One region of the Macrococcus armenti genome, then DNA from elsewhere that is predicted to be linked to it. Evidence: riboswitches for the same ligand, from Rfam matches in the RefSeq annotation. Region 1 holds a riboswitch; each other region holds the start of a gene.
The links. Region 1 has a riboswitch for thiamine pyrophosphate ahead of thiC (phosphomethylpyrimidine synthase ThiC). Riboswitches for the same ligand answer to the same signal wherever they lie in the genome.
Positions count from the first base shown of each region.

Region 2: linked by a shared signal. The riboswitch ahead of tenA (thiaminase II) and the one ahead of thiC (phosphomethylpyrimidine synthase ThiC) in region 1 are both predicted to bind thiamine pyrophosphate.
Region 3: linked by a shared signal. The riboswitch ahead of LAU42_RS00655 (thiamine phosphate synthase) and the one ahead of thiC (phosphomethylpyrimidine synthase ThiC) in region 1 are both predicted to bind thiamine pyrophosphate.
Region 4: linked by a shared signal. The riboswitch ahead of LAU42_RS05130 (ABC transporter substrate-binding protein) and the one ahead of thiC (phosphomethylpyrimidine synthase ThiC) in region 1 are both predicted to bind thiamine pyrophosphate.

Region 1 covers NZ_CP083608.1:330,671-336,987, forward strand. The annotation lists gene nadC (carboxylating nicotinate-nucleotide diphosphorylase) at 1-158, shown strand, start outside; gene nadA (quinolinate synthase NadA) at 151-1,242, shown strand; gene LAU42_RS01870 (hypothetical protein) at 1,311-1,721, shown strand; TPP riboswitch at 1,774-1,874, shown strand; gene thiC (phosphomethylpyrimidine synthase ThiC) at 1,938-3,653, shown strand; gene LAU42_RS01880 (DUF402 domain-containing protein) at 3,725-4,228, opposite strand; gene chrA (chromate efflux transporter) at 4,408-5,559, shown strand; gene LAU42_RS01890 (DNA-3-methyladenine glycosylase I) at 5,569-6,099, shown strand; gene LAU42_RS01895 (MFS transporter) at 6,132-6,317, opposite strand, start outside.
Region 2 covers NZ_CP083608.1:1,931,274-1,937,590, forward strand. The annotation lists gene yidC (membrane protein insertase YidC) at 1-730, opposite strand, end outside; gene thiE (thiamine phosphate synthase) at 817-1,452, opposite strand; gene thiM (hydroxyethylthiazole kinase) at 1,456-2,235, opposite strand; gene thiD (bifunctional hydroxymethylpyrimidine kinase/phosphomethylpyrimidine kinase) at 2,235-3,023, opposite strand; gene tenA (thiaminase II) at 3,023-3,691, opposite strand; TPP riboswitch at 3,753-3,848, opposite strand; gene LAU42_RS11870 (LysM peptidoglycan-binding domain-containing protein) at 3,933-4,784, opposite strand; gene LAU42_RS11875 (LysM peptidoglycan-binding domain-containing protein) at 4,953-5,795, opposite strand; gene LAU42_RS10460 (single-stranded DNA-binding protein) at 6,040-6,317, opposite strand, start outside.
Region 3 covers NZ_CP083608.1:124,677-130,993, forward strand. The annotation lists gene LAU42_RS00635 (HesA/MoeB/ThiF family protein) at 1-71, opposite strand, end outside; gene LAU42_RS00640 (thiazole synthase) at 68-835, opposite strand; gene thiS (sulfur carrier protein ThiS) at 837-1,034, opposite strand; gene LAU42_RS00650 (NAD(P)/FAD-dependent oxidoreductase) at 1,018-2,127, opposite strand; gene LAU42_RS00655 (thiamine phosphate synthase) at 2,097-2,681, opposite strand; TPP riboswitch at 2,793-2,891, opposite strand; gene LAU42_RS00660 (hypothetical protein) at 2,984-3,460, shown strand; gene LAU42_RS00665 (ATP-binding cassette domain-containing protein) at 3,489-5,096, opposite strand; gene LAU42_RS00670 (GNAT family N-acetyltransferase) at 5,212-5,697, shown strand; gene LAU42_RS00675 (MFS transporter) at 5,795-6,317, shown strand, end outside.
Region 4 covers NZ_CP083608.1:989,077-995,393, reverse strand. The annotation lists gene LAU42_RS05140 (ABC transporter permease) at 1-250, opposite strand, end outside; gene LAU42_RS05135 (thiamine-binding protein) at 286-573, opposite strand; gene LAU42_RS05130 (ABC transporter substrate-binding protein) at 573-1,574, opposite strand; TPP riboswitch at 1,609-1,707, opposite strand; gene LAU42_RS05125 (2-oxoacid:ferredoxin oxidoreductase subunit beta) at 1,786-2,649, opposite strand; gene LAU42_RS05120 (2-oxoacid:acceptor oxidoreductase subunit alpha) at 2,650-4,383, opposite strand; gene LAU42_RS05115 (hypothetical protein) at 4,487-4,981, opposite strand; gene LAU42_RS05110 (TIGR00282 family metallophosphoesterase) at 4,993-5,781, opposite strand; gene LAU42_RS05105 (hypothetical protein) at 5,876-6,058, shown strand; gene rny (ribonuclease Y) at 6,090-6,317, opposite strand, start outside.

The DNA.
Region 1 (6,317 bases):
TTGTACCAGACACGATTATAACAGAAGCCTCGGGAGGCATTACATTAGATACAGTACGCGCCTACGCTGAAGCAGGAGTCGATTATATTTCGGTGGGGCAGCTATTTCATAGCAGTAAAGGGCTTGATATATCAGGGAGGATAAAAGTAGATGATTGATTTATTAAAAAACTCTAAAATACCACAGCGATATTTAGCGATGTCACAACAACAGCTGGAAGAAAGAGTGAATGAAATTAAATCTGAATTAGGAGATGATTTATTTATTCCGGCACATCATTATCAAAAAGATGAAGTTGTACAGTTTGCAGATGCGATTGGTGATTCTCTGGAGCTTGCGAATATATGCAAAGATTCTACTGCAAAGTATATTGCATTTTGCGGCGTTCACTTTATGGCTGAAACAGCAGATATGCTGACAAATGATGAGCAGATTGTCCTGTTACCGGATATGAGAGCAGGATGTTCGATGGCTGATATGGCGAATATTAATCAGGTTGAGCGTTGTGATGACTTCCTGCAATCCACATACGGAATTGACTGTCTACCGCTGACGTATGTTAATTCGACTGCACACATTAAAGCGTTTGTCGGCAAGAAAGGTGGCAGCTGTCTGACGAGTGGTAATGCGCATAAAGTAGTAAAACATGCACTAGAACAGAACAAAGTCATCCTATTTTTGCCGGACCAGCATCTTGGTAGAAATACGGCCTACGATCTTGGTGTTCCGTTAGAAACAATGGCGATATATGATCCGATTTCTGAAACACTAGAATTTGAAGGAGAAGTACAGGATATTCGTATCGTGTTATGGAAAGGACATTGCTCAGTACACGAAAAGTTTACGATCGAGAATATTAAAAATGTGAGACAGCAACATCCAGGTATGCGTATTATTGTACATCCAGAATGTACATTTGATGTTGTACAGGCAAGCGATGACTCAGGAAGTACAAGAAAGATTTTAGAAGTGATTACATCAGCACCAGCAGGGACGAAATGGGCAATCGGAACTGAGATGAACCTTGTAAATCGTATTATTAAAGATAATCCGGATAAAGAGATAATTTCTCTTAATCCGTTTATGTGTGCATGTTTAACAATGAATCGAATTGATTTACCACATTTAGTATGGTGTCTGGATAACATTGTTGAACACCGATTTGACAATCAGATTGTAGTTGATAAAGAAACTACGACATATGCATTAAGAGCCCTCAATCAGATGCTTATTTTACAATAATCTATATTTTTGTGAAATGCTGAATTATTGCGTATAATTGATGTAATTCAATTGATGGAGGAATTACTATGAATAAATGGATTAAAAGAAGTTTAGTAGTAGGTGTGGTTGGTGTAGGTGTTTATCAATCGGCTAAATATGTCAAAAATAACGAATATATTAAAGAACGTTTAGGCGATTTGAAGAATATTAAGGAATATAATGACTTACGTATCGCGATTATGGAAATTATTGAAGCGTTTAATAATCCAGCGTCGAGACCTGAGTCTCATATTGCAGATGATGTAAGTGCAGCACAAGATGCGCATTCTAATACACATAATTCAGAAGAACCATTAATTGCCGATGCAGTTAAGCGTGTATTGGATACGAAAGTTGTAGAAAACTTATTAGGCGATAAAGCCGATATTGATTTAATGAAATCTTTAGTTGATGAATCAAGAGATGTTGAAAAGCTGATCCGTGGATGGTTTAATTAGTGTTTGATAACAGAAACAATTAGTGGTATGGTTTATATATACAACTGAATAAGACGATTGCTAGGGGAGCTCTTATGAGCTGAGAAAGGAATATCCTTGACTCTTTGAACCTGTTTGGTTAGTACCAGCGTAGGGAAGCGAGCGTGTATATTAATGATGTTTTTTTGTCGTGAATTTTCACCTCCTAGTAATGAATATAACTAGGGGGTTTTTATTATGGTTAATTTGAAGAAGTCGTTTCCAGCAAGTAAGAGAATCTTTAAATCAGGTATCGGTGATGATGCGGATATTCAAGTGCCATTTCGCGAAATATCACTCACGGATACGGTAACTGAAATGGGTACAACAGAGAATGCACCGGTAGTTGTATATGATACAGGTGGCGTTTATCACGATGATACATATGAAATTGATGTGGAACGTGGAATTCCTAAGCTTCGCGAGAAATGGATCGATGACAGGGCAGATGTTGAACGCTATACAGGACGTAAAGTATTAGCAGTCGATAATGGTTTTAAAGACATTAATCATACTAAGTTTGTAGAAACGCCATTTAAGTATGAACCGAAACGTGCGCGACAAAGTAAAAACGTCACTCAGATGCATTATGCAAAGCAAGGTATTATTACGAAAGAAATGAAGTTTGTTGCAATTCGTGAGAACGTAGATCCTGAGTTTGTGCGCAGTGAAATTGCACGAGGACGCGCAATTATTCCAAACAATATTAATCATCCGGAATCTGAGCCGATGATCATCGGTAAAAATTTCAAAGTGAAAGTAAACGCGAATATCGGTAACTCAGCAGTTAGTTCATCGATTGAAGATGAGATAGAGAAGATGGTATGGGCAACGCACTGGGGTGCCGATACGATAATGGATTTATCTACAGGTAAAAATATTCACGCGACTCGTGAATACATTATTCGTAATTCTCCGGTACCTGTCGGAACAGTGCCCATTTATCAGGCGCTGGAAAAAGTAGATGGTATCGCTGAAGACTTAACGTGGGAAGTATACAGAGATACATTAATTGAACAGGCAGAGCAAGGTGTCGATTACTTTACGATTCATGCAGGCGTATTGTTACGATACGTGCCAATGACTGTAAATCGTCTGACAGGTATCGTCTCACGTGGAGGGTCAATTATGGCGCAATGGTGTTTAGCACACCATGAAGAGAGTTTCTTATATACGCACTTTGAAGAGATTTGCGAAATTTTAAAGACATATGACATCGCAATCTCACTCGGTGATGGACTAAGGCCTGGTTCAATATATGATGCCAATGACGAGAGTCAGATTGCTGAGTTAAAAACACTTGGTGAATTGACTAAGATAGCATGGGAGCATGACGTACAAGTGATGATTGAAGGACCGGGTCACGTACCACTTCATAAAATTAAAGAAAATCAGGAACTTGCAGACTTCTACTGTAATGAAGCACCTTTTTATACATTAGGACCGCTGACAACAGATATTGCACCAGCTTATGACCATATAACATCAGCGATCGGTGCTGCTAATATCGGTTCATACGGCACAGCAATGCTCTGCTATGTAACCCCGAAAGAGCATTTAGGGTTACCAAATAAAGATGACGTCCGTACAGGTGTTGTAACGTATAAGATTGCAGCACATGCAGCAGACTTAGCGAAAGGGTTGCCAGGTGCGGATGAACGTGACAATGCAATTAGTAAAGCACGCTTTGAATTCAGATGGGTAGATCAGTTTAATTTATCGTTAGACCCGGAACGCGCAAAAGAATACCACGATGAAACATTACCTGCAGAGGCTGCGAAAGTAGCACATTTCTGTAGTATGTGCGGGCCGAAGTTCTGCTCAATGCGTATTTCACATGATTTACGTAAAGATAAAGGCATGCAGGAGATGGCAGATAAGTTTAAAGCGCAAGGCAGTAAAATATACTCATAGAATTTCCTGTGATCGGAGCACAGTTGATTCATATATAAAAGCATCATCCGTTACCAAACCCGGATGATGCTTTACTTTATATATTCACTGAAATCTGTCACATTAAAAGGGAATTTATTATCAGCAATATTGTTTTTGAGTTCCTGTAATGATACGAGTGCAAAGTTAGCAAGCTGGAAAGGATAGTTAAATTTCGCGCTGTTTTCTAAAAACATATCATTGTTACGCAATACCCATTCATTATGACTTGTCTTTACGTAATCTAAATCTAAGTCCAGATACGTGATGTCTCGATCTTTATTACGCTCACAAGGTGATGAAATATTACAAAATATTTTAATCGGCTTATATGCATCGTTAAGCGTAATGAAAACAGAGTAACCGTAATACTTAGAAAGAAAATGCAGTGTCTTGTATTGGAAAGGCAGTTCTGTATTTCTTATAAAGTGTTTAAGCGTTGCAGATTCATCACACAATACGAGAAAATATTGATCAGTTTCTTTAAGTAATGTACCTTCTACCTCGATATGAGGTCGATGTGGATATTTGTGTGATTTAATTTTTATTTTTTCCAACAGTAGACCTCCTAACTTATTTTTAAGTACAAATCCAATTATAATACGAAATGTAAGCCTTTGCATAGGGGATTGTTAATATTGTAACAAGTGTCATAAAATTTACGAAACTTTAAATGGTTTGTAATAAAATATTGAAATTGTATGCGTATCATTAAAAGAAAAAGTGGAGTAATTATATGAGAAATTTATTAGAGATTTTTTTAACTGCACTAAAATTAGGTGTTACAAGTTTCGGTGGCCCAATTGCACATTTAGGATACTTCAGAAATGAATACGTTGTGAGACGAAAGTGGTTGAGTGAAGCTGTATATCAGGATATTGTGAGCCTGTGCCAGATCCTTCCGGGACCAGCTTCAAGTCAGGTCGGTATGGCGATTGGATTACTGCGAGGAGGAGTATTAGGTGCAATTGCTGCATTTTTAGGATTTACGCTGCCTTCAGTCATTGCACTTATTATCATCGCATCATTATTTGTTCAAATGAATATCCCACTCGGTTTTACGAAAGGATTAATGCTCGTTGCTGTAGCTGTCGTGTTACATGCTTTAATCGGAATGGGAAAAAAAGCACTTACGAATGTGATAACAATTTTAATCGCAATTATAAGCTTACTCTTTATACTATTTAATTCCGTTACATGGGCGCAAATATGTGTCATTATAGTTTCGGGTTTAGTTGGCATTATTGCGTTCAAAGGACATACAACGCGTAGTGAGCAATTATACATTAATATATCAAAACGCGTAAGTAACATTGCATTGTTATCGTTATGCATCTTGTTGATTGTACTCCCTGTATTAAGTTATACAACACAGAACAGCTGGGTGACATTTTTTAATCAATTATATCAGGCAGGCTTACTTGTATTCGGAGGAGGACACGTTGTATTACCATTACTTCAGAGTGCATTTGTACCGGATATTACATTGGAACAGTTTTTAGCAGGATATGGTGTGACACAAGCGATGCCGGGTCCGCTCTTTACATTCAGTTCATATATTGGAACAGTGATGTTTGGTGTAATGGGAGGTATCGTCGGGATGGTGGCGATTTTCTTACCGGCGATGCTATTAGTCATTGGGACGTTACCTTACTTTGCTCAAATTAGAAGCAATCCATATATCGCAAATGCCCTTAAAGCAATTAATGCCGGCGTTATCGGTATACTTGGAGCAGCATTTATGAACCCGATAGTGAAGCACACAATTATCCAGCCTGTAGACGCATTATTTGCAATACTACTGTTTGTAATGCTTCAATATGGGAAAGTAGCACCATGGATTGTAGTTGTGACAGGTTTAGTTGTAGGGATTATATATTATAGATAGGAGAATGAAATGAGACATACATGGGCAGACGCACATCCTTTATTAAGTGAGTATTACGATAATGAATGGCAAATTGAATCACATGACGACACATATTTATTTGAAATGCTTGTACTGGAAGGAATGCAGGCTGGTTTATCATGGCTTACAATTTTGAAGAGAAGAGAAGGAATGCGTAAAGCATTGCATTATTTTAATTATGAAAAAATTGCTTTATATGATGAAAGTGATTTTGAGCGCCTTATGCATGATGATGCAATGATTAAAAATCTTTTAAAAGTACGAAGTATTATCACAAACGCAAAAGCATTTATAGAAGTTAGAAAAACATTCGGCTCATTTGATAAATATATTTGGAACTTTACTGATAATAACCCCATCGTGACTTATTATGAGCACGAAAGTGATATACCTACTGATAATGAATTATCTCAGAAAATCAGTAAGGATTTGAAGAAAAGAGGTTTTAAATTTGTTGGACCTGTTATCATATATGGTTATCTAGGTGCAATAGGAATAATTCAGGATAAATTAAAGTAATACAAAAAAGTGCTGATCTTAGTTCAGCACTTTTAACGTTTTATAACATAAGCAAGTAATATACATATCGCTGCAAAGAAGATTGAAACATAAGGTGTAATTGCAACGTCGAAATTATTAATAATAACACCGCCGATAAGTGCACCGAAGCCAATGCCGGCATTTAACGCACTCATATTCCAGGCCATAATATTACTTGAATCACCTTTTACCTGCTT
Region 2 (6,317 bases), 600 kb from region 1:
CCAACCATGTCTGAACGACTAAGAATGCACCACCGACTGCCCAGTATAATGGCAATGCAGCTGGTGAAATCGCTGACATCCACACGATCATAATCGGTGAAATGAACATCATCATACGCATTTGTGCTTTTTGCTCATCAGGGATGTTCTGCATAGATACATAAGCCTGAACTGCATATACAATACCTGCAATAATTGTCATTGCGATATCTGTTTTTGTTAAATCAAACCATAAGAAGTCCGGATATTTCGTAATGCCGCCTTCAGTAGGATACTTTAATACATAGAATAATCCTGTAACAATCGGTAATTGAATTAATAATGGTAAACAACCCATGTTTAATGGATTAATGCCGTTTTCTTTATATAACGCCATCATCTCCTGGTTTGCTTCCATCTTCTCTTCTTGTGTACGTGCACGTTTCACACGTTCCTGAATTTCTGTCATCTGTGGCTTGATTAAAGCCATTTTCTCACGCATCACACTTTGGTTACGGTACGTTTTCATCATGAATGGGAATAATGCTAAACGTACAATTAAAGTAATTGCAATAATAGCAAGACCATAGTTATGTCCCATATGAGATCCTAACCAGTGGATTAACTGATCTAATGGATGTACAAATGTATCATAGAAAAATCCATTACGGTTTGATTCTTTTGAATAGTCACAGCCTGATAAAACAATTGCTGCAGTAAATACTAGGAGCCATATCGACTTCTTTTTCATTTTTTCACCTCATAATATTATTCACATAGAGGTTATTTTATCATAAATTATTGCATACATAAACAAAAACCATGATATTTTACTTTTTACTTATAATACTGTAAATAATCTGTAACAACTTGCGGAATGTTTTTGCTTCTTGCGATTGACGAAATTGTTGAAATCCCGTCAGCACCTGAACCGATAATCATTTCACAGTTTGTTGAAGTAATTCCACCGATTGCTACAATCGGAATATCTTCATCATATAAACGCATTTTACGAATTAATTCAATGCCCCCTGGCTTCTTTGCGTCACTTTTACTACTTGTTTCATACACCGGTCCTACACCTATATAATCAACGTGCGTCAAATCTGATTGGTCATATTCCTCAAAATTACCGACGGATAAACCGATAATTTTTCCTTTAAAGTCTTCGATGATATTCTCAATCTTCTCATCATCCTGACCTAGATGGATACCGTCAGCATCAATCTTCTTTGCGAGTGGCACATCATCATTAACGACAAATGGGACGTTGTATGCTTTACACAAACGAAATAAACGAATCGCAAGCGCTTCTTTGTCATCACCAGTTAGTGCATGCGGTCCCTTTTCTCTGAACTGGTACATCGTAATTCCCGCTTCCAGTGCTGATTTCAGTATATTTTCTAATTGACCATCCGGCACGTCCGAAGTTCCTGCAATGAAATAAACACGAAGCATTTCCTTATTAAACATACGCTACACTTCTTTCACATGTAATTCCTTTGCTATATCATCTTCTTGAACACAATAGAGCTGATCTATTAAATTCATAGCAAAATGTCCTGGCAAGGTCCCATTAGCACTTTGTTCTGCGCGCTCTGCTGCAATTGTATAAGTCGCAACCGCCTCTGTTAGTAGCGCTAATGAAGGTTTAATTTCATTATATATGAAACTTGCAACAACTGCTCCTAATAAACATCCGCCACCTGTCACTTTAGTTAACAGCGGTGTACCATGTTTTAGTAAATGCATACGTCCATCCTGACAGATTGCATCTACTTCTCCTGTAACAATAATTGCTGTTTTAAATGTGTTATATGCATTTCTCGCGACGATATCCGTTGATAACGATGCATCCGCATCTGTTCCTTTCATTGATGCTTCTCCTGTTAATGCCGCAAGTTCAGAGGCATTCCCTCGAATAACACTAATGTTATACTCATGAATAAGTTTGAGACAGAATGCTTTACGAAATTTTGATGCACCACATGCAACCGGATCCAGTACAATCGGTACGTTATGTTTATTGGCATATTCAGCTGCTTTTAATATATTCTCTTTATGAGATTCTTCAATTGAACCGATATTAATTAAAAGCCCACCTGCGTACATTAAAAATTCTTCCATTTCTCTATGCTCTGTCGCCATAGCAGGACTGGCACCTAATGCAAGCAGCCCATTTGCAGTGAAGTTTTTAACAACATCATTCGTTATACAAATAATAAGCGGATTATCATTACGTAGTTGTGTAAGCATTACTCTACCTCCTGAAACTTGAAGTGATTAACCGGACCTTGTCCATGCCCGAGTTCAGGTGTATACTTAATCGCCATATCCATATAATGTTTCGCTAAAGTTACTGCATCTACGATTGACTTACCTTTAGCAAGTTCAGCAGTAATTACTGCTGAATATGTACATCCCGTACCATGTGTATGTTTCGTATCATAACGTTCTCCCGGCAAAGTGCACAGTCCAGACTTCGTGAATAAGTAGTCCGTTGCATCCCCTTTTAAATGTCCCCCTTTAATTAATACGCTTTGTGCACCAATTTCATTAATAAATATTTTCCCGGCACGTTCTATTTCATCGATTGTTTCGACCTTCATATTTATAATCGTCTCAAGTTCCGGTATGTTAGGTGTAACAACTGTAGCAAGATCCAGCAACTTCGTACGAACGGCATTCTGGCCATGCTCATCAAGTAATAAATCTCCGCTTTTTGCAATCATAACAGGATCTATTACATAAGGAATGTTATGACGTTCAATATATGGTCTTACAACGTCCATTACTTCACTCGTTGCAAGCATGCCCGTTTTTACAGCGTTTGGTACGATGTCAGAATATACACTCTCCAATTGTGCATGAATTACGTCTACCGGTTGATTAAATACTTGCTGAACGCCTAAAGTGTTTTGTGCAACAAGGCTTGTAACGACGCTCATACCATATACACTACGCGATTGAAATACTTTAAGGTCAACTGTTGTTCCTGCACCACCTGTAGGATCTGTACCTGCGATTGATAATGCTGTTCTCATTAATATTCCTCCCAAGTTTCAATATTATATGACATATTAAAAAAGCGTTTTTCATGTATACAACTTTCAACAAAGTTCTTTCTTAATATTTCTAACTCATCATCTGAAGCCGTCTGACTGAACGCATTCACCCATCTATCAAGGTGTCCGATAAGTTCGTCCATATTTACGCAATAAAATTCAACCCATGGCTTAAGCGGATTATTTGTTAAGTCATTTCGCGCTCTTATTTTCAATGCTAATTGCTGATATACATATGGACATGGTGCCATCGCACAAATCGTAAAGCTCGCATCACTGTAACGATATGCATTGTAATACATATGTTTAATATAATGATCACTTGATGGATACCACTCACCTTCCTTAATCAACGATTTATAATCTACACCAGCATAGTTTGCCAACGTATAATGCGCATCAATTTCACCATTCATAACAAAATCAATTTGTTCGAGTAAAAACTTTATTCCTTCTCTATCATTTAATTTAGGAATGAGTAAACTATATATTTTCGCAAATTCATTTAAATATAAACTATCTGCCTTTAAGTAGTGACATACAGCGTCTTTCTTCAAGTCACCTTTAATAATCCCCTGAATAAAAGGATCATTATAAATCGATTCGATAATTGGTTCTACTTCTTTCTTTAACTCTTCTGTAAACATATAATTCCTCCTCAAAATAAAAAACCTATCTCCGTATAGGAAATAGGTTAAATACACATAATGGTACTTAGCACAACTTTCCTACGCCGGCATTATCCGGATCAGGTAAAGGGTTTGACAGACGTCATCTCAGCACGAAGCACCCCTAGTGTGTATCATTTACTTATAGTTTAACTAAGTTAATAAATTAATGCAAAAAAGAGCTTTAAAGTGAATTTCACTTTAAAGCTCTGAATATAAATTATAATCTTGCTCCACATGCTGGCCATGGTTGTGCACCACGAGAGTTATATAAGATTTGAGCACGTTTTGTTTGCTCTGCTGCAGATGCTTGGTGTGGATATCCTGAACCACCAACACTTTGCCATGTTTGTAAATCAAATTGGTACATACCGTAGAAGCCATTGCCTGTATTGATAGAAGCATTTCCACCTGATTCACATTGTGCTAATGCTGACCAGTTTAAACCATTGTTAACGCGAGGCGCTGGTGCAGCCTGAGTTTTTGTATATGTGACTTGTTGCTTAGGTGCACTATATACTGTTTGTTGAACAGGTGCTTGATAAGTTGATTGTGCTACTTGATTTTTAACTGGCGCTTCGTATGTCGTTTTTGAAACTGCTGGTTGAACAGGCGCTTTGTATGTTGATTGTGCTACTGGATTTACTGGTGCTTGTTGAACATTGTTTGAAACAGGCGTTCCAACTGAACCATTAATCTTTAATGTGTCTCCAGCAATGATTAAATCTGATTGTAAACCATTCCATGCTTTAAGCTGTGCTACTGTTACACTATATTGAGATGCAATTTTACCTAATGTATCTCCAGGCACGATAACGTATGTTGCATCACTATTGTTTGATGATTTGTTTGTATCATTTGTTTCATTAATATTTAATACTTGATCAGCAATGATTAAATCTGACTTTAAGTTGTTTTCAAGCTTTAACGCTTGAACTGAAGTATTAAATTCGTTAGAGATTTTCCATAATGAATCTCCACTTTTTACTTTATATTGAGCTGCATCAGCTTGAGTCGCTGCGAATGTTCCACCTACTGCAAATACTGTTGTCACCGCTAATAATTTTTTCATTTTGGAATGTCCTCCTAGAGTTTATATGCGTTTTGAATAACTATACTATATCAAATTAAAATATTTCATAGGTTACAGTTATATAAAGAATTAAGTGTTATGTTACACTCATGTTACAATTCTACAAAATAAAATGATTTCGCAATTACACGAAATCATTTTTTATTATTAGTAAGCTGTTGACCATTGAGATGCGCCAGCTGTTTGGTATAATATTCTAGCGCGTTTCCATTGTTCTTCAACTGAAGCGTTTGCTGGGTTTCCAGTTCCACCTACTGATGCCCATGTTGATGGTGAGAATTGGAATAATCCGTAGTAACCTGCTGGGTTAACAGCACTTGGATTACCGCCTGATTCGCGTTGTGCGATAACACGTAAGTGTGCATCCATCGATGAATTACCAGCTGGTGCTGCTGCTTGTTGTACTGGTGCTTGTTGTACCGGCGCTTGTTGTACCGGCGCTTGTTGATGTGCAGCTGTTTGTTGTACTACTGGTTGAGCAGGTGCTGCTTGCTGTACTTGTTGTACTGGCGCTTGTTGTACTTGTGTATGTTCAGTTGCTTGTTCAGGCGCTTGTACTACTGGTGCTGCTTTAGCTGCTACTGGTTGTACTGAAACTGGTGTTTGTGCTGCTGTTTGAGTAACAACTTGTTTTTCCTCTTTATCAACGATAATCATTTTACCGGCTTTAAGATCTTTATTTGATTTAATTTTATTCCATTTCTTTAAATCTGCTACTTTAGTATCAAATTTCTTAGCGATTTTTTCTAAAGTATCACCATTTTGTACTTCGTATTTCCCTTTAACTAATACTTCTAATTTTTGATTTGGGAAAATAATATCTGAATCTAATTTATTGATCTTTTTAATACGTTCAACTGTTGTATCATATTTATCAGCGATAGACCAAAGTGACTCACCTTGAGATACTTTATGTTCCTTCGCGTCTGCCTGTGCTGTAATTCCTGTAGCTAAAATAGCGATACCTGTAACTGTTGCAAATTTTTTCATTATATATGTTGCCTCCGATAAATTCATTTAATTTTTATTTAGTCTTTCAGTTATAGTTGCGTTTTCTGATTGATATAAATTTATCATGAATTTACATTTCTTTGGTTACAGAATGATGTTTTATAATTACAGAAATATTACAAAAGCATATCAATTTAAAAATAACCTTTGCAAAAGCGTTCAGCACTGCGCTTTTACAAAGGTTGGTGGGTGTATAGATGAGGTGTGAGTAATGAAATGGCGTCTAAAACGGGATGTTACTATCTGTTACATTACTATCTTCACTTTCAGCAGATGTTTCACCATCACTTTCTTGTGATGATGTTTCATCTTTATTTTCTATATTAACTTCATTGTTTGTCGCTTTCTTAATAATCTCATCAGCCTGCTCCGCATATACACTCGGAGATTTCTCTTCCTGATTCTCAAAAAGTTTACTGTTCCAACGTTCTTCAGCCGTCGATTGTGTTTGCAGGAGCTGATCTGTACCTTTTGTCAGTAAGCTATTTGTAATCTTATCTT
Region 3 (6,317 bases), 210 kb from region 1:
GCATGTGATAACTGTTTTTGACCTTGTTCGCCAAAAACACTTGCTTTTATTTGTCGGTCATAGCGCTTCATAGAAATTCAAGACCTTCAGTAGGGCTGGATGCTTGTGCAGTATACTTTTTAGGAATGCGGCCAGCCTGTGCACCTAAGTGTCCGGCGTGAACGGCAAGTTTCATTGCTTCAGCCATTAACACAGGGTCTTTTGCATGGCTTACAGCTGTATTTAATAGTACCGCATCTGCACCGAGCTCCATTGCATATGCAGCATCGCTCGGTGAACCAATACCTGCATCTACGATAACGGGAACATTAATCGCGTCGATGATATAACTTAAATTCAATGCATCGTTAATACCAAGTCCTGTTCCAATCGGTGAACCGAGGGGCATTATTGCATGAACTCCAAGTGCTTCAAGTTTTTTAGCGAGCACTACATCACATTGAATATATGGACATACGATAAAACCTCTTTCGAGTAGAATTTCACATGCTTTATATGTTTCAATCGCATCTGGTAACAATGTTTTATCGTCACCGATGATTTCAACTTTAATCATATTGCACATGCCGGCTGCACGTGCAATTTCTGCGATTTTCACTGCTTCTTCAGCTGTTTTAGCACCGGCTGTGTTCGGAAATGTAATATACTGCTCAAGATCTACTGCTTCTAGCGGATTCGGTAAATCTTTATCATATAAACTCATACGACGTACTGCGAAAGTAAGTGCGTTTGTTTCGCTCACTTCTACAGCTTTATGCTGAATCTCACCGTTTTCAAACTTACCTGTGCCGAGTATAAGTCTTGATTCAAGTTCTAAAGGTCCAATCTTTAACATATTAACCGCCTCCTACAAATTCTAATAGCTCTAATCTCTGTTCTGGTTTAATTTCTGTTTCATGCCATTTATCTTTTTGAATCGGCATATCATCAATTACAACTACTGCGCGCTTTAAATCAATATTTAATGATTCCAGAAAGGGTACAAGCATCGTTGTTTCTGTTTCATAAACTTCATCATTAACAAATAGTTTCACGTGAATCCTCCAATTTAAATTTATTTTGATACTTAATTGCAAGCGGATTATTTTTATCAAACATAAGTTTATGTACGAGTTCGCCAGTTATTTTGGAAAGGAGAATACCATTACGATAATGGCCGGTTGCAACAAACACACCGTCCTGAACTTCATCAATGACGGGGCGGTGTAGCGCACTATCTGGTCGAAATCCGCATCTCGATTCTTTAATTTCACCATTCATCAGTTCAGGTAATAAGTTATAAGTCATTGATTTGAGCCAGGTAAGCCCTTCTTCATGTACGATGTTTTCTTGATTCATCGATGTCGTAGCACCAACAAGATACAAGTCTTCTGCTTTCGGAACAATATAATGTCCGTTTGTCTGGAATAACGTTTCCTTCATGCATAGCGTAGGGTGGTAAATCGTCATGACCTCGCCTTTAACACCGTGCATATGAAAATCGACATTCAAAGATTTGAGTATCGTTCCTGAATACATACCAGCAGCAACAACAAGTCGCCCGCAGTGATATGTACCGCGATTTGTTGTTACGATAAATTCATTCGTATGAAGTGATTCAACATGTATAACACGGTCATCTATAAAAGTAATATCATCATTCAATTGCTTTAATGCTGTGTGATACTTCACTGCATTGACCTGACCATCTGTTGGAATCCACATCGCTAAATCATGATTTCGAATATGGCCATTTGCGAATTTGTGTAAACTATCTTCGTATAATTTCGTTGTAGTAGACTGTGAACTCAGGAAATCATATTGCTGTCTTATATCATTAGCGCCATCATGAGATGCAATCTTTAATAGACCGTTCTGGCAGTAATCTATACCATGACCAAGCCTGAAGAGCTCATCGGCAAAGTCCTTCATCATATACTGACCTTCTATACATAATTGAAACAACGGTGAATCATCATAAAATTCATTTTGAGCGCCAAGCATACCACCAGCTGCATGTGTTGCACGGCATCCATTATAGTCATCAATAATGCCGACTGTTATATCTTCTTTTTTCAAATGATAGCCGATACTCTGACCGATAATGCCACCACCAATTATGAGGACGTCGAATTTCGTAATAACCACTCCTTTATAACATGCTCAAGTACTGCCTTATGCTGAAACAAACGAATACCACTGAAACCACTGAACTTAATGTTAAGATCGTGTATCGTATTTTCATCAATACCACCGATTGCAATGACAGGAATGTCGTAATTCAATACTTCCTGAATTACAGATTCACGCTGAGGTGGTAAACCTTGCTTTGACGTTGTAGGAAAGACGTGACCAAATATACAATAATCAAGTATACCGTTAATACGACGAACACTTTGAATGCTATGTGCACTCATACCGACACTGATTTCAGGATGCTGACGTTTAAATAACAGCGCATCATCAATACGTTCCTTAAAGTGAATACGCTTCAGCTGATGTTTATCCAGCAGATGCGGTGCATTATGCACTATAATCTTAGAAACATCTATCGACTGCTTCAACACATTAATAAATTCATCAATTACATCATCATTCGCATCTAATCGCAATATCACACCATCGATGGATGCCTCAACATCAATAATCGATTGCAACACACTGTGATTTGGGGATACAAACGGTGTCATCATATAAATCATAAGCGCCTCCAAAAAAAGACCACCCGTAAAATAAACTACGGGTGGTCGTCATCAATGATCAAAATAAAATATATAAATAAGTATATAAAAATACATTTAAATATATAACAATATACATAACGATTGCTTCCCTACGTTGGAATTATCCAAATCAGGTTATGAGAGTCAGACGTTGTCTTCTCAGCTATAAGAGCACCCCTAGCAAATATTTAATTATGAATTAAGAATAGCACTGAATGATTGATAATTCAAACTTTGAAATTAAAATGATAAAATAAAGATTGAGGAAGGGGATTTACAAAATGAATGAACAAGAATTGTCGGCTTTGCTTGATGAACATGCTGAGATACATGAACAAATGAATGAACAGCAACAAATTGAAACACAAAAAGAAAATGTAGAAGAGATAAACGAAGAACATATAAATCAGGAAAGAATGCTTAAACTACAAGAAGATCGAATGACATCTGAAGAAATATTAAGGGAGATTGATGAACAGGAATCGCTCGATATGGAGAATGAAATTGCACAGAAAGAAGTGCATATCTTTAAATATGTAATGTATACAATTGAAATATATAAAGATGTATCGCTCACGTTTGATAGATTGAAAAACTTAATGGCGCATGAGTATGCTGAGATGACGGAAGAACATTTGATGCAGTACCTTAAAGATTATGAAACTGCCGGGTATATAAGGTTTAATGAAACAGATGAAGGTGTAACTGTATCGAAAACATTTCTTGGGGAATGTGCATTAGCGTTAGTGAAGAAGTAAGGCGGCTGAATCAGCCGCCTTACTTTTTTTAAGGTGTTGAAGTTGTAACGCTACACGCTTCAATTTTAAAAATTTTATTATAGTAATTATAATTTAAATCTTTATCATGCGTAATTTCAATCACCGTTTCGATATTTGTATGTAGTATATCTCTTATGAAAATTGTATTTTCTGAATCAAGACCAGCAGAGAATTCATCTAATAATACAAATTTAGGATTCCGTACTAAAATTCTCGCTAAAGCGATTCTCATTTTTTGACCACCTGATAAAAACTTTCCATCTGAACCTACAGAATAGCTTAAACCATGTGTTTGAATGAGCGTATCTAATTTGCACATTTCTATAACCTGATTTATATGGTGTTTTTCAAAATCATCTCCTAAAGTTATGTTAAACAATATAGATTCATTAAATATGAAAGGCTCTTGTTCAAAATAGTGTATATCATCTGCTATAGTAGACGTTTGAAACAAATTCGAATCAATATTATTAAATAAAATTTTGCCACGTTCAGGTTTTTCGAATGAGAGTAATAGTTTAAAGATTGTTGATTTTCCACTACCTGAAGCCCCTCTTAGTAATATATGGTCTCCTTTATTAATAGAGAGAGTTACATCTTTTAATATGGTGCGTTCTCCATATCGATGTGTTACATTGTCAAATAAAATCGGTAAGAACGTATTTTTACTTTGAATAAGTTCTTCTTTAAGATTATTTCCATTTTCTAGTTGCATCATTAAATTATTATACTTTTCGATGATAGTATCGGATGACTTTAGTTTATTATAATGATCTATCGCATTGACGGCAGGTATAACAATTCTATCACTTGCTAAGTATACAGCCATTAATGCTGCTAATGATAAATCTCCTTTTATAACAAAAATGCCGCCTATAAATAATGGTAAGAACGAACTAAAACCGGACAACAAGTTCGTTATCCAATTGGATTGAAAAAGATTTTTTTGCAGTTCGAAGTTACGTTGTTCAACATTAATTAGATCTTTAGATAAACGGGATATAAAGTAATGTCGTTTATTGAATACACTAATTGTAGTTAGTGCTCTAAAGTATTCATTAATGTGATTCATGAAATTTGATGAAGAAATAGACCAATTATCAGTAGAAAACTTAATCTTATTTTTATAAAGTTTAGGTGTAATGACAGGAATGATAGAAAATAATATAAATAATATACCAAGTTTATAGTCTATAACTAGTACATATAGAGCAGAAATCATAGAAAATGCTACACAATATATTAATAAAAAAAGTGACTTAATATAGTTGGATTCAAGATACTTAAAATCATTAATGATAAAGCTTAATAAATCAGCCCGAAACGATGCATTGTTACTAATAAAATATTTGCGAATCATTATACCTTTATACTTATTGTTAAAATCTTGAATAAATTGCTGCTGAGATAAATTCCATAAATATAAAGCAGTACGAATTGTGCAATAACCAACAATACCGAAAATAAAGTAATTTATTAAAGAATATAAGCTTTTTTGTTCTACAGAATGAATGATACCTGCTATAAGTGTAGGTATTACGAGACCATCCAATGCTGTCAAAAGCATAAAAAAATAAATAGGGATAAGTTTGAGTTGAAATAAATGTATTCGCATATAACTCTCCTTAAACAAGACAATCTTTAAATTTTTGTAATATTCTGTATAATAAATATAATACCAAAAATATTTAGAAATACGAACAATTATTTATTTGATAAGGAGAATTAATATGAAATATAAAATTAGAGAGATGTCTGTAAGTGATATTCCAGCAGTTCAAAATGTTGCAAAACTCAGTTGGCATGATACATATGAAGGTATTATTCCATGTCATATACAAGAAAATTTTCTGGATATAGCATATAGTACTTCAATGTTAGAAAAGAGATTAGCAATGACTCATATGTATGTTGCCGAATATTCAGGGAAAGTTACTGGTTTTGCTAATTTTAGTAAGCCGGATGACCAGCATATAAGTGAACTAACCGCGATATACATACTTCCCGACTATCAGAGATTAGGAATAGGATTGGCGTTATTAGAATACGGGATATCAAAATTAGAACAAGTAAGAAACATAGACGTGATTGTAGAGAAAGCTAATATTAAAGGATACAATTTCTATAAAAAACTTGGATTTGAAGTACTAGATGAATTTGAAGAAGATTTTGATGGACATATGCTGAAATCCATAAAAATGAGGCTGAGACTATAATTATATTTAGCGTAGTACTAAAACGTTTCATAAAGAGATATAGAATATTGATATTTTCTTTAACTCTAAAGTCTAATTTTTAAGGAGGTATGGTTTGTTGCGAAATACAATTATTTATCTTTTGAGTATTTTTGTAATAACTACTGGCAGCTTAATATACAATTTTGCAATTAGTTATTATATTTTAGAACTTACAAAATCACCATTCTTATTTTCGATTAACACGGTAATTATGAGTGTCGGAACTATCATTTCGTTAACGATAATGGGAGCATTTATAGATAAGTATGATAGAAAATCCATCATAATAATTCTCGAGATTCTTTCGTGTATTAGCCTTTTAGCATTATACCTATATACTTATAATTATGGGTTTAATATTAAATTTCTTTTTTGTATTACTGCCTTTAGATCTCTAATTATACCTGTTGTCTCTAATACATTTGATGCGTCATTAACTCAGATTTTCGATGAGGAGAAGATACAGAATGTTCTAGGGCAAGTAGGTACAATTAGAACAAGTGTCTTTTTAATAGGTCCTGTACTAGCGGGAGTACTGTATGGTTTTGTAAGTTTAGAAACGATGATATTGATTTTTTTAATTTTACAAATCATTTCAT
Region 4 (6,317 bases), 660 kb from region 1:
TCTGACTCATTATAAGCAGTGGGTAAATATAATCGTTTAACACCGGCACTAAACGTAATAGTACAGCGACAAAAACACCGCATATTACAGAACATATCATTCCTAAAATAACGAGCTGCATCGTCGGATATAAATGAACATGATATGTACTGAAATCATTAAAGAAGCTAATAAAAATTGCACTAGGTGCCGGTAAAGTATATTCATCAACATGCAATATACGTACAAGAACTTCCCATGTTATGAGCAAACTTATAAAAAATATAAGAAATTTTATATACTTAATCATCTATATTTCTGAACAAGTGAATCCATTGATACATGTTCAGCATGATAAAACTTCACTTGAGAAATAATGGATGCACAACCCATTTCTCGCATCGCCTTATTCATCTTTTCAATCAATGATAACAATTCACTCATATCCCCTTCTATACTTGTTTCAAGTGGACTTACATAATATTTAAGGTTTGAATCATCTATTACTTGTATTGCTCGATCAACATATGGAATAACATCTTCACCGTTTGGTGTTTTCGGGATAATTTGTATACTCATAATCGTATCTGCCATTATTTTTCCTCCACAAATTCATTTGTAAAAGCATCTTTTGCTACAAAATCTTTCGTGATAACTTTATTATCTTTCATAAATTGACCGAAATTTTTCCAGATGCGTTCTTGCTGATAGCCCCAGTACTTCGCATCATCCTGATATTTAGGCGATAAATACTTTTGCGACTCATAGACTAATTTTTCCTGCTTTTTAAGTTCAGGAGCAGCTTCCATTAATATATCTGCACTTTCTTTATCATGTTTAATTGAATATTCATATCCTTCTTTAAGTGCAGTCATAAATTTCTTAGCAGTTTCTTTATTAGACTTTAAATATTGCTCGTTTGCAATTACAACTGGCGTATAGTAATCAAGGTTTTTATCATAATCAATTAAATACTGCATGTTTACATCTATATTACGTGTTTTTGCTTCAATACCAGTCCATCCGTAATAAACCCACGCGAAATCAATATTTTTCTTTGAAGCCGTAAAGAAATCTGTATTGCCCATATTAATAATTTTCGTATCGTTTACAGAAGCACCGTCTTTTTTCATAACAGCATCTATCATAGGTTTTTCAATCGGCGCACCCCAACCGCCATAAGTTTTACCTGCATAATCTTTTGGTGTCTTAATATTTTTCTCTTTTAAGCTCATAAATCCACTCGTATTGTGCTGAATTATTGCACCGATAGATTTAACGGGTATACCTTCTGAACGTGATTGTGTTACAGTTTCCTGAGCGCTAATCCCAAACTGAACATCCTTCTTGTTTGCTGCGATTAACTGATCTGCCGTAACTTCACCAGGAGTCTTAATTTCAACGTCAAGCCCTTGTTTTTTAAAGTAACCTTTCTTCTGTGCCACATATAATCCTGTATGATTCGTATTCGGCGTCCAATCCAGCATGATAGTTACTTTTTCATTTTTTGAGTCTTTACCTTTATCTGCAGCTTTATCGCCACAACCTGCCAGTAAAATAACACAACTTGTACTTAATAATAACTTTTGATTCATATTAGCCTCCAAAAAAACACAACCTGACTGCAGGTTGTGTCGATTGGCACTTCCCTACGCTGGTTTCACCCAGATCAGGTATATAAGGGTTTAGGACGGATCCATTCTCAGAGTAACTCCCCTAGTGTTTATAGTTAATTTATTTTGTTCTAACTCAGTATAACAGTTTTATATTAATGAATGTACACCATTTATACTATATTATTAAGTTTTATTTAAATTGCGCCATTAATGCATCAAATTCTTCCTGCTTAATGTTTAAATCTGCCTTCGTTAAGTTGTCACTATATCCTTCGATTTGTGACTCGTATGTCGGTGCTTCTGTATCCTGATACACAATACCTGTTACAAGTCCATTATGCTCATGTACAGTATTCATAGCAAGTTGTTTATTTTTATAATCATATCCATCAATATCTGATAATTTCGTTAAGTTTTCTTTAAACCAATCGTACGTATTCACTTTATTGTACGTCACACATGGTGAGAATACATTTACGAATGAAAACCCTTTATGATTGACTGCCGCTTCGATAATCGCAGTTAAATCTTTAATATCACTTGAGAAACTTTGCGCAACAAATGTTGCCCCACTCGCTAATGCAAGTTCAAGTGGTGAAACGTGTTTTTCGATTGACCCTTTAGGCGTTGTTTTTGTTACGAACCCATGTGCAGAGCTCGGTGATGTCTGACCTTTCGTTAAGCCATAAATTTGATTGTCCATAACGATGTATGTGATATCGATATTACGACGCAGTGCATGAATTGTATGTCCCATTCCAATCGCAAATCCGTCTCCATCACCACCAGAAGCGATTACTGTCAACTCCTGATTTGCCATCTTCACACCTTGTGCCATTGGTAATGCACGTCCATGAATAGAATGGACGCCGTATGAATTCACATATCCTGATAAACGTCCTGAACAACCGATACCTGTAATTAATGCAAGTTGTTCTGGCTCAAGGCCAATATTTGCACATGCTTTTTGAATCGCAGCTTGTACTGAGAAGTCTCCACATCCAGGACACCAGTTCGGTTTCACATTATTTCTGAAATCTTTAAATGTTGCCATCTATATTAACTCCTTTAAAGTTGCATTGATTTTCGCTTCAATTTCATGTGGTAAATATGGTGTGCCATCATATTTACTCATTTGAATCAGCTTACCTTGATGATGTGTATTCATCTTAATAATTTGTCCGAGCTGTCCATTAAAGTTATGCTCTACAACAATAACTTTCTTCGCATTATCGATTGCATTTTGTACTTCTTCAGCAGGGAATGGATGGAGCTGTTTTATATGGAGCTGATTCACTTTACCGTCCACTCTGCTGATTGCTTCATCTATTGCACCGTACGTTGAAATATATCCGATAACTAATACATCAGATATATCATGATGTTTATGATAAACGACTGGTTCATTTATCTTTAATTTTTCCAGTTTGCGCATGCGTTTTTCCATTTGCTTAGCACGATTCACAGGTGATTCGCTCGGTTTACCTTCTTCGTTATGTTCAACACCTGTTACGTGGTGAATACCATTTTTAACTCCAGGAATCGTTCGAGGAGAAATACCGCTTTCTGTTACTGCATATCGTTTGAAGTAAGCTTTATCTTCACTTGCTTCAACTTCAGTAACGAGTGCACCACGGTCAATATTTATTTTTGTATAATCCAGTACTGGTACTGTCTGTTTACCGAGTGACAATTGTAAATCACTTAAAATAATAACAGGGCATTGATAAATTTCAGCTAAGTTAAATGCTTCATTTGTTAAATAAAACGCATCTTCTGCTGTAGTTGGGGCAAGCACAATTTTCGGAATCTCACCATGTGTGCCATAAATCATCTGCATTAAGTCCGATTGCTCCTGCTTCGTTGGTAATCCTGTTGAAGGACCACCACGCATCGTATTTACGATTACTAATGGCTGCTCTGTCATACCACTAAGTCCGATTGCTTCCATCATTAATGATAATCCAGGACCACTTGATGCTGTAAATGCACGTACGCCTGCATAGTTCACACCTATTGCCATCACTGCTGCTGCAATTTCATCTTCTGTCTGTATAACGGTTCCACCAAAGCGTGGCAATTTATCAATCATATACTCCATAATTTCACTCGCCGGTGTAATCGGGTAAGCAGCCATAAATCGAGCACCACCTGCTAATGCGCCAAGTGAAATCGCTTCGTTACCAATCATAAATAAATGACCCGCTTCTGTTGACGGTTCTAATTTAAAATCAGATGTTAATTCCGTGTGGCTTTCAATTTCCGCAAATCCTTTATGAAGCGCTTCTTTATTTAATGCACAAATCTTTTCGCCTTTTTTTGCGAATAAATCATCAACAAGCACTTCAAAATGTTTTAAATCTACACCGATTAAGTTCGCTGTTGCACCGACTGCAACCATATTTTTCATTAATGCCGTTCCAAGTTCTTTCGCTATTTCGGTAAAGCCCATGCTGATAAATGCACCTTTATAATCTTCAGGTGCTACCGGATCAAACTTACTATCTGCAAGAATAATCCCTTCATCTGTTAATTCATGATAATTTAAATCAATTGTCTCCTGATCAAATGCAACAAGGATATCTAGATCATCACTTATCGCATATACAGGTGTCGTAGATACACGAATTTTATTGTTAGTATGACCACCTTTAATACGTGATGAGAAATGACGATATCCATATAAGTAATAGCCTAAACGGTTGAGTGCCGTTGAAAATATTTCTCCAGTACTTTCAATACCTTCACCTTGCTGACCGCCGACTTTCCAAGAAATTTGTGTCTTCAAAACAATTCCTCCCTAATTTAACTATCTCTAATATAACAGAAAAACCTATGTCTATATAACAGACATAGGCATTTTGCATAAAAATCAGTCGAATGGCCGATAATTAAACGAGATAATCCTTTAAGTTAATTTCACCATATTGTGTTTCGTACGCATATACAACAGCATTAATTTTTGAATATAAATATTTCGTCAATTCAGGACTTAATATTATATTCGCAACTTGCTCATCCTTATCCGGACCTTCATAGTAAAGTTCCAGTAAAAATGAAATATGATTAAAGTTCACGACGATGTTATTGACATATTTCAATGTTTTTTCTAACTCACAAATTGGTGTCTTTGTGTTATACAACTCAGAGCGATATGTCTTAATATCCATAATTTCATCTTCAAAATCTTCAATCGACGCTGCTAAAGATTCACTTATTAATTTCGCGCTTATCATCGACATAATGAGTGAACATTGTTTTACAATACCTTCAGGAACTACCTGATAAAAATGCATAATCATATCGTAATCAAATCTTTCTAACGCTATATAATTATAATATTCATTTTGAATTGTATGTTTAGTCAATTCTTTTTTCTTTAACATGATGTTGCTCCTTATAATGGATGATCTTCATTAATTAAAATACGTTCTATTTTCTTTGCAGTTCCGTCAGATTTCAGTTCAGCATATATACCACTTAATACCCCACGGCCACTATCGGGAACGACATGCTTTACAGGCATCCCGGTTAAAAATCGATGGATGACTTCATCTTTGTTAATTCCGAGTATTCCATCATAAAACCCAGTCATACCTACATCCGTAATAAATGCAGTCCCATTCGGTAGAATTCTGCTATCACTTGTCTGAATATGTGTATGCGTTCCGACGACAATACTTGCACGACCATCTGCATAATAGCCGAATGCCCCTTTTTCACTCGTCGTTTCTGCATGGAAGTCTACAAATATATAATCCGTTTCCTGTTTCGCAATTTCATAGAGTGCATCAAACTTCTTAAACGGGCAGTCACTTTGCATCATAAATGCACGGCCCTGCAAATTGATTACTGCTATTTTTTTATCGTTAAATTTAATTATTTCCATCCCTTTACCTGGTGCTGCATCAGGAAAATTAGCAGGACGAATGATTTTATTGCTGCTGTTTAATAAGTCATAACTATCACGTACACCATATGTATGATTCCCCATCGTTACACAATCAACGCCAAGTGTCATCATTTCTTTAAATATCTTTTCATTTATACCACGTCCATGTGCGGCATTTTCACCATTTACAATCGTAATATTCGGTGCATACTTTTTCTTTAATTGTGGTAAGTATTCACTTAACATGTTTCGCCCAACTGCACCTACAACGTCTCCGATAAATAATATCCTCATAATTCACTACCCCTACTCTATTTGTCTTTATTATATAGAAAATTTCAACTGAATTAAATGATTTATATGCGTATAATAAGATTGAGGTGATAATATGCATACTTTAGGAACTACTCTCGTTTTATTTATTGTATTTTTTACGACATATTTAATATGTGACCGCATCAGCAATATATTCAGAACAGTAAAGCAACGTCCGAAATATAAATCTGCACTTGTCGGTGGTATCATTTTTTCAATCGGACTTTCAATCATGCAATACTGGTCGACAATGTAAAAAATAGAAAGCGCAAATGCGCTTTCTATTTTTATTTTGCGTATTCTACTGCACGCATTTCACGTACAACAGTAACTTTTATATGTCCAGGATATTGAAGTTCTTCTTCAATCTGATTTTTTATATCTCTTGCGATTCGATGTGCTTTTAAATCATCGACTTCTTCAGGAGTTACAATAATTCGAATTTCTCTACCAGCCTGAATTGCAAATGATTTCTCAACACCATCATAACTTTCTGAGATTTCTTCAAGACGTTC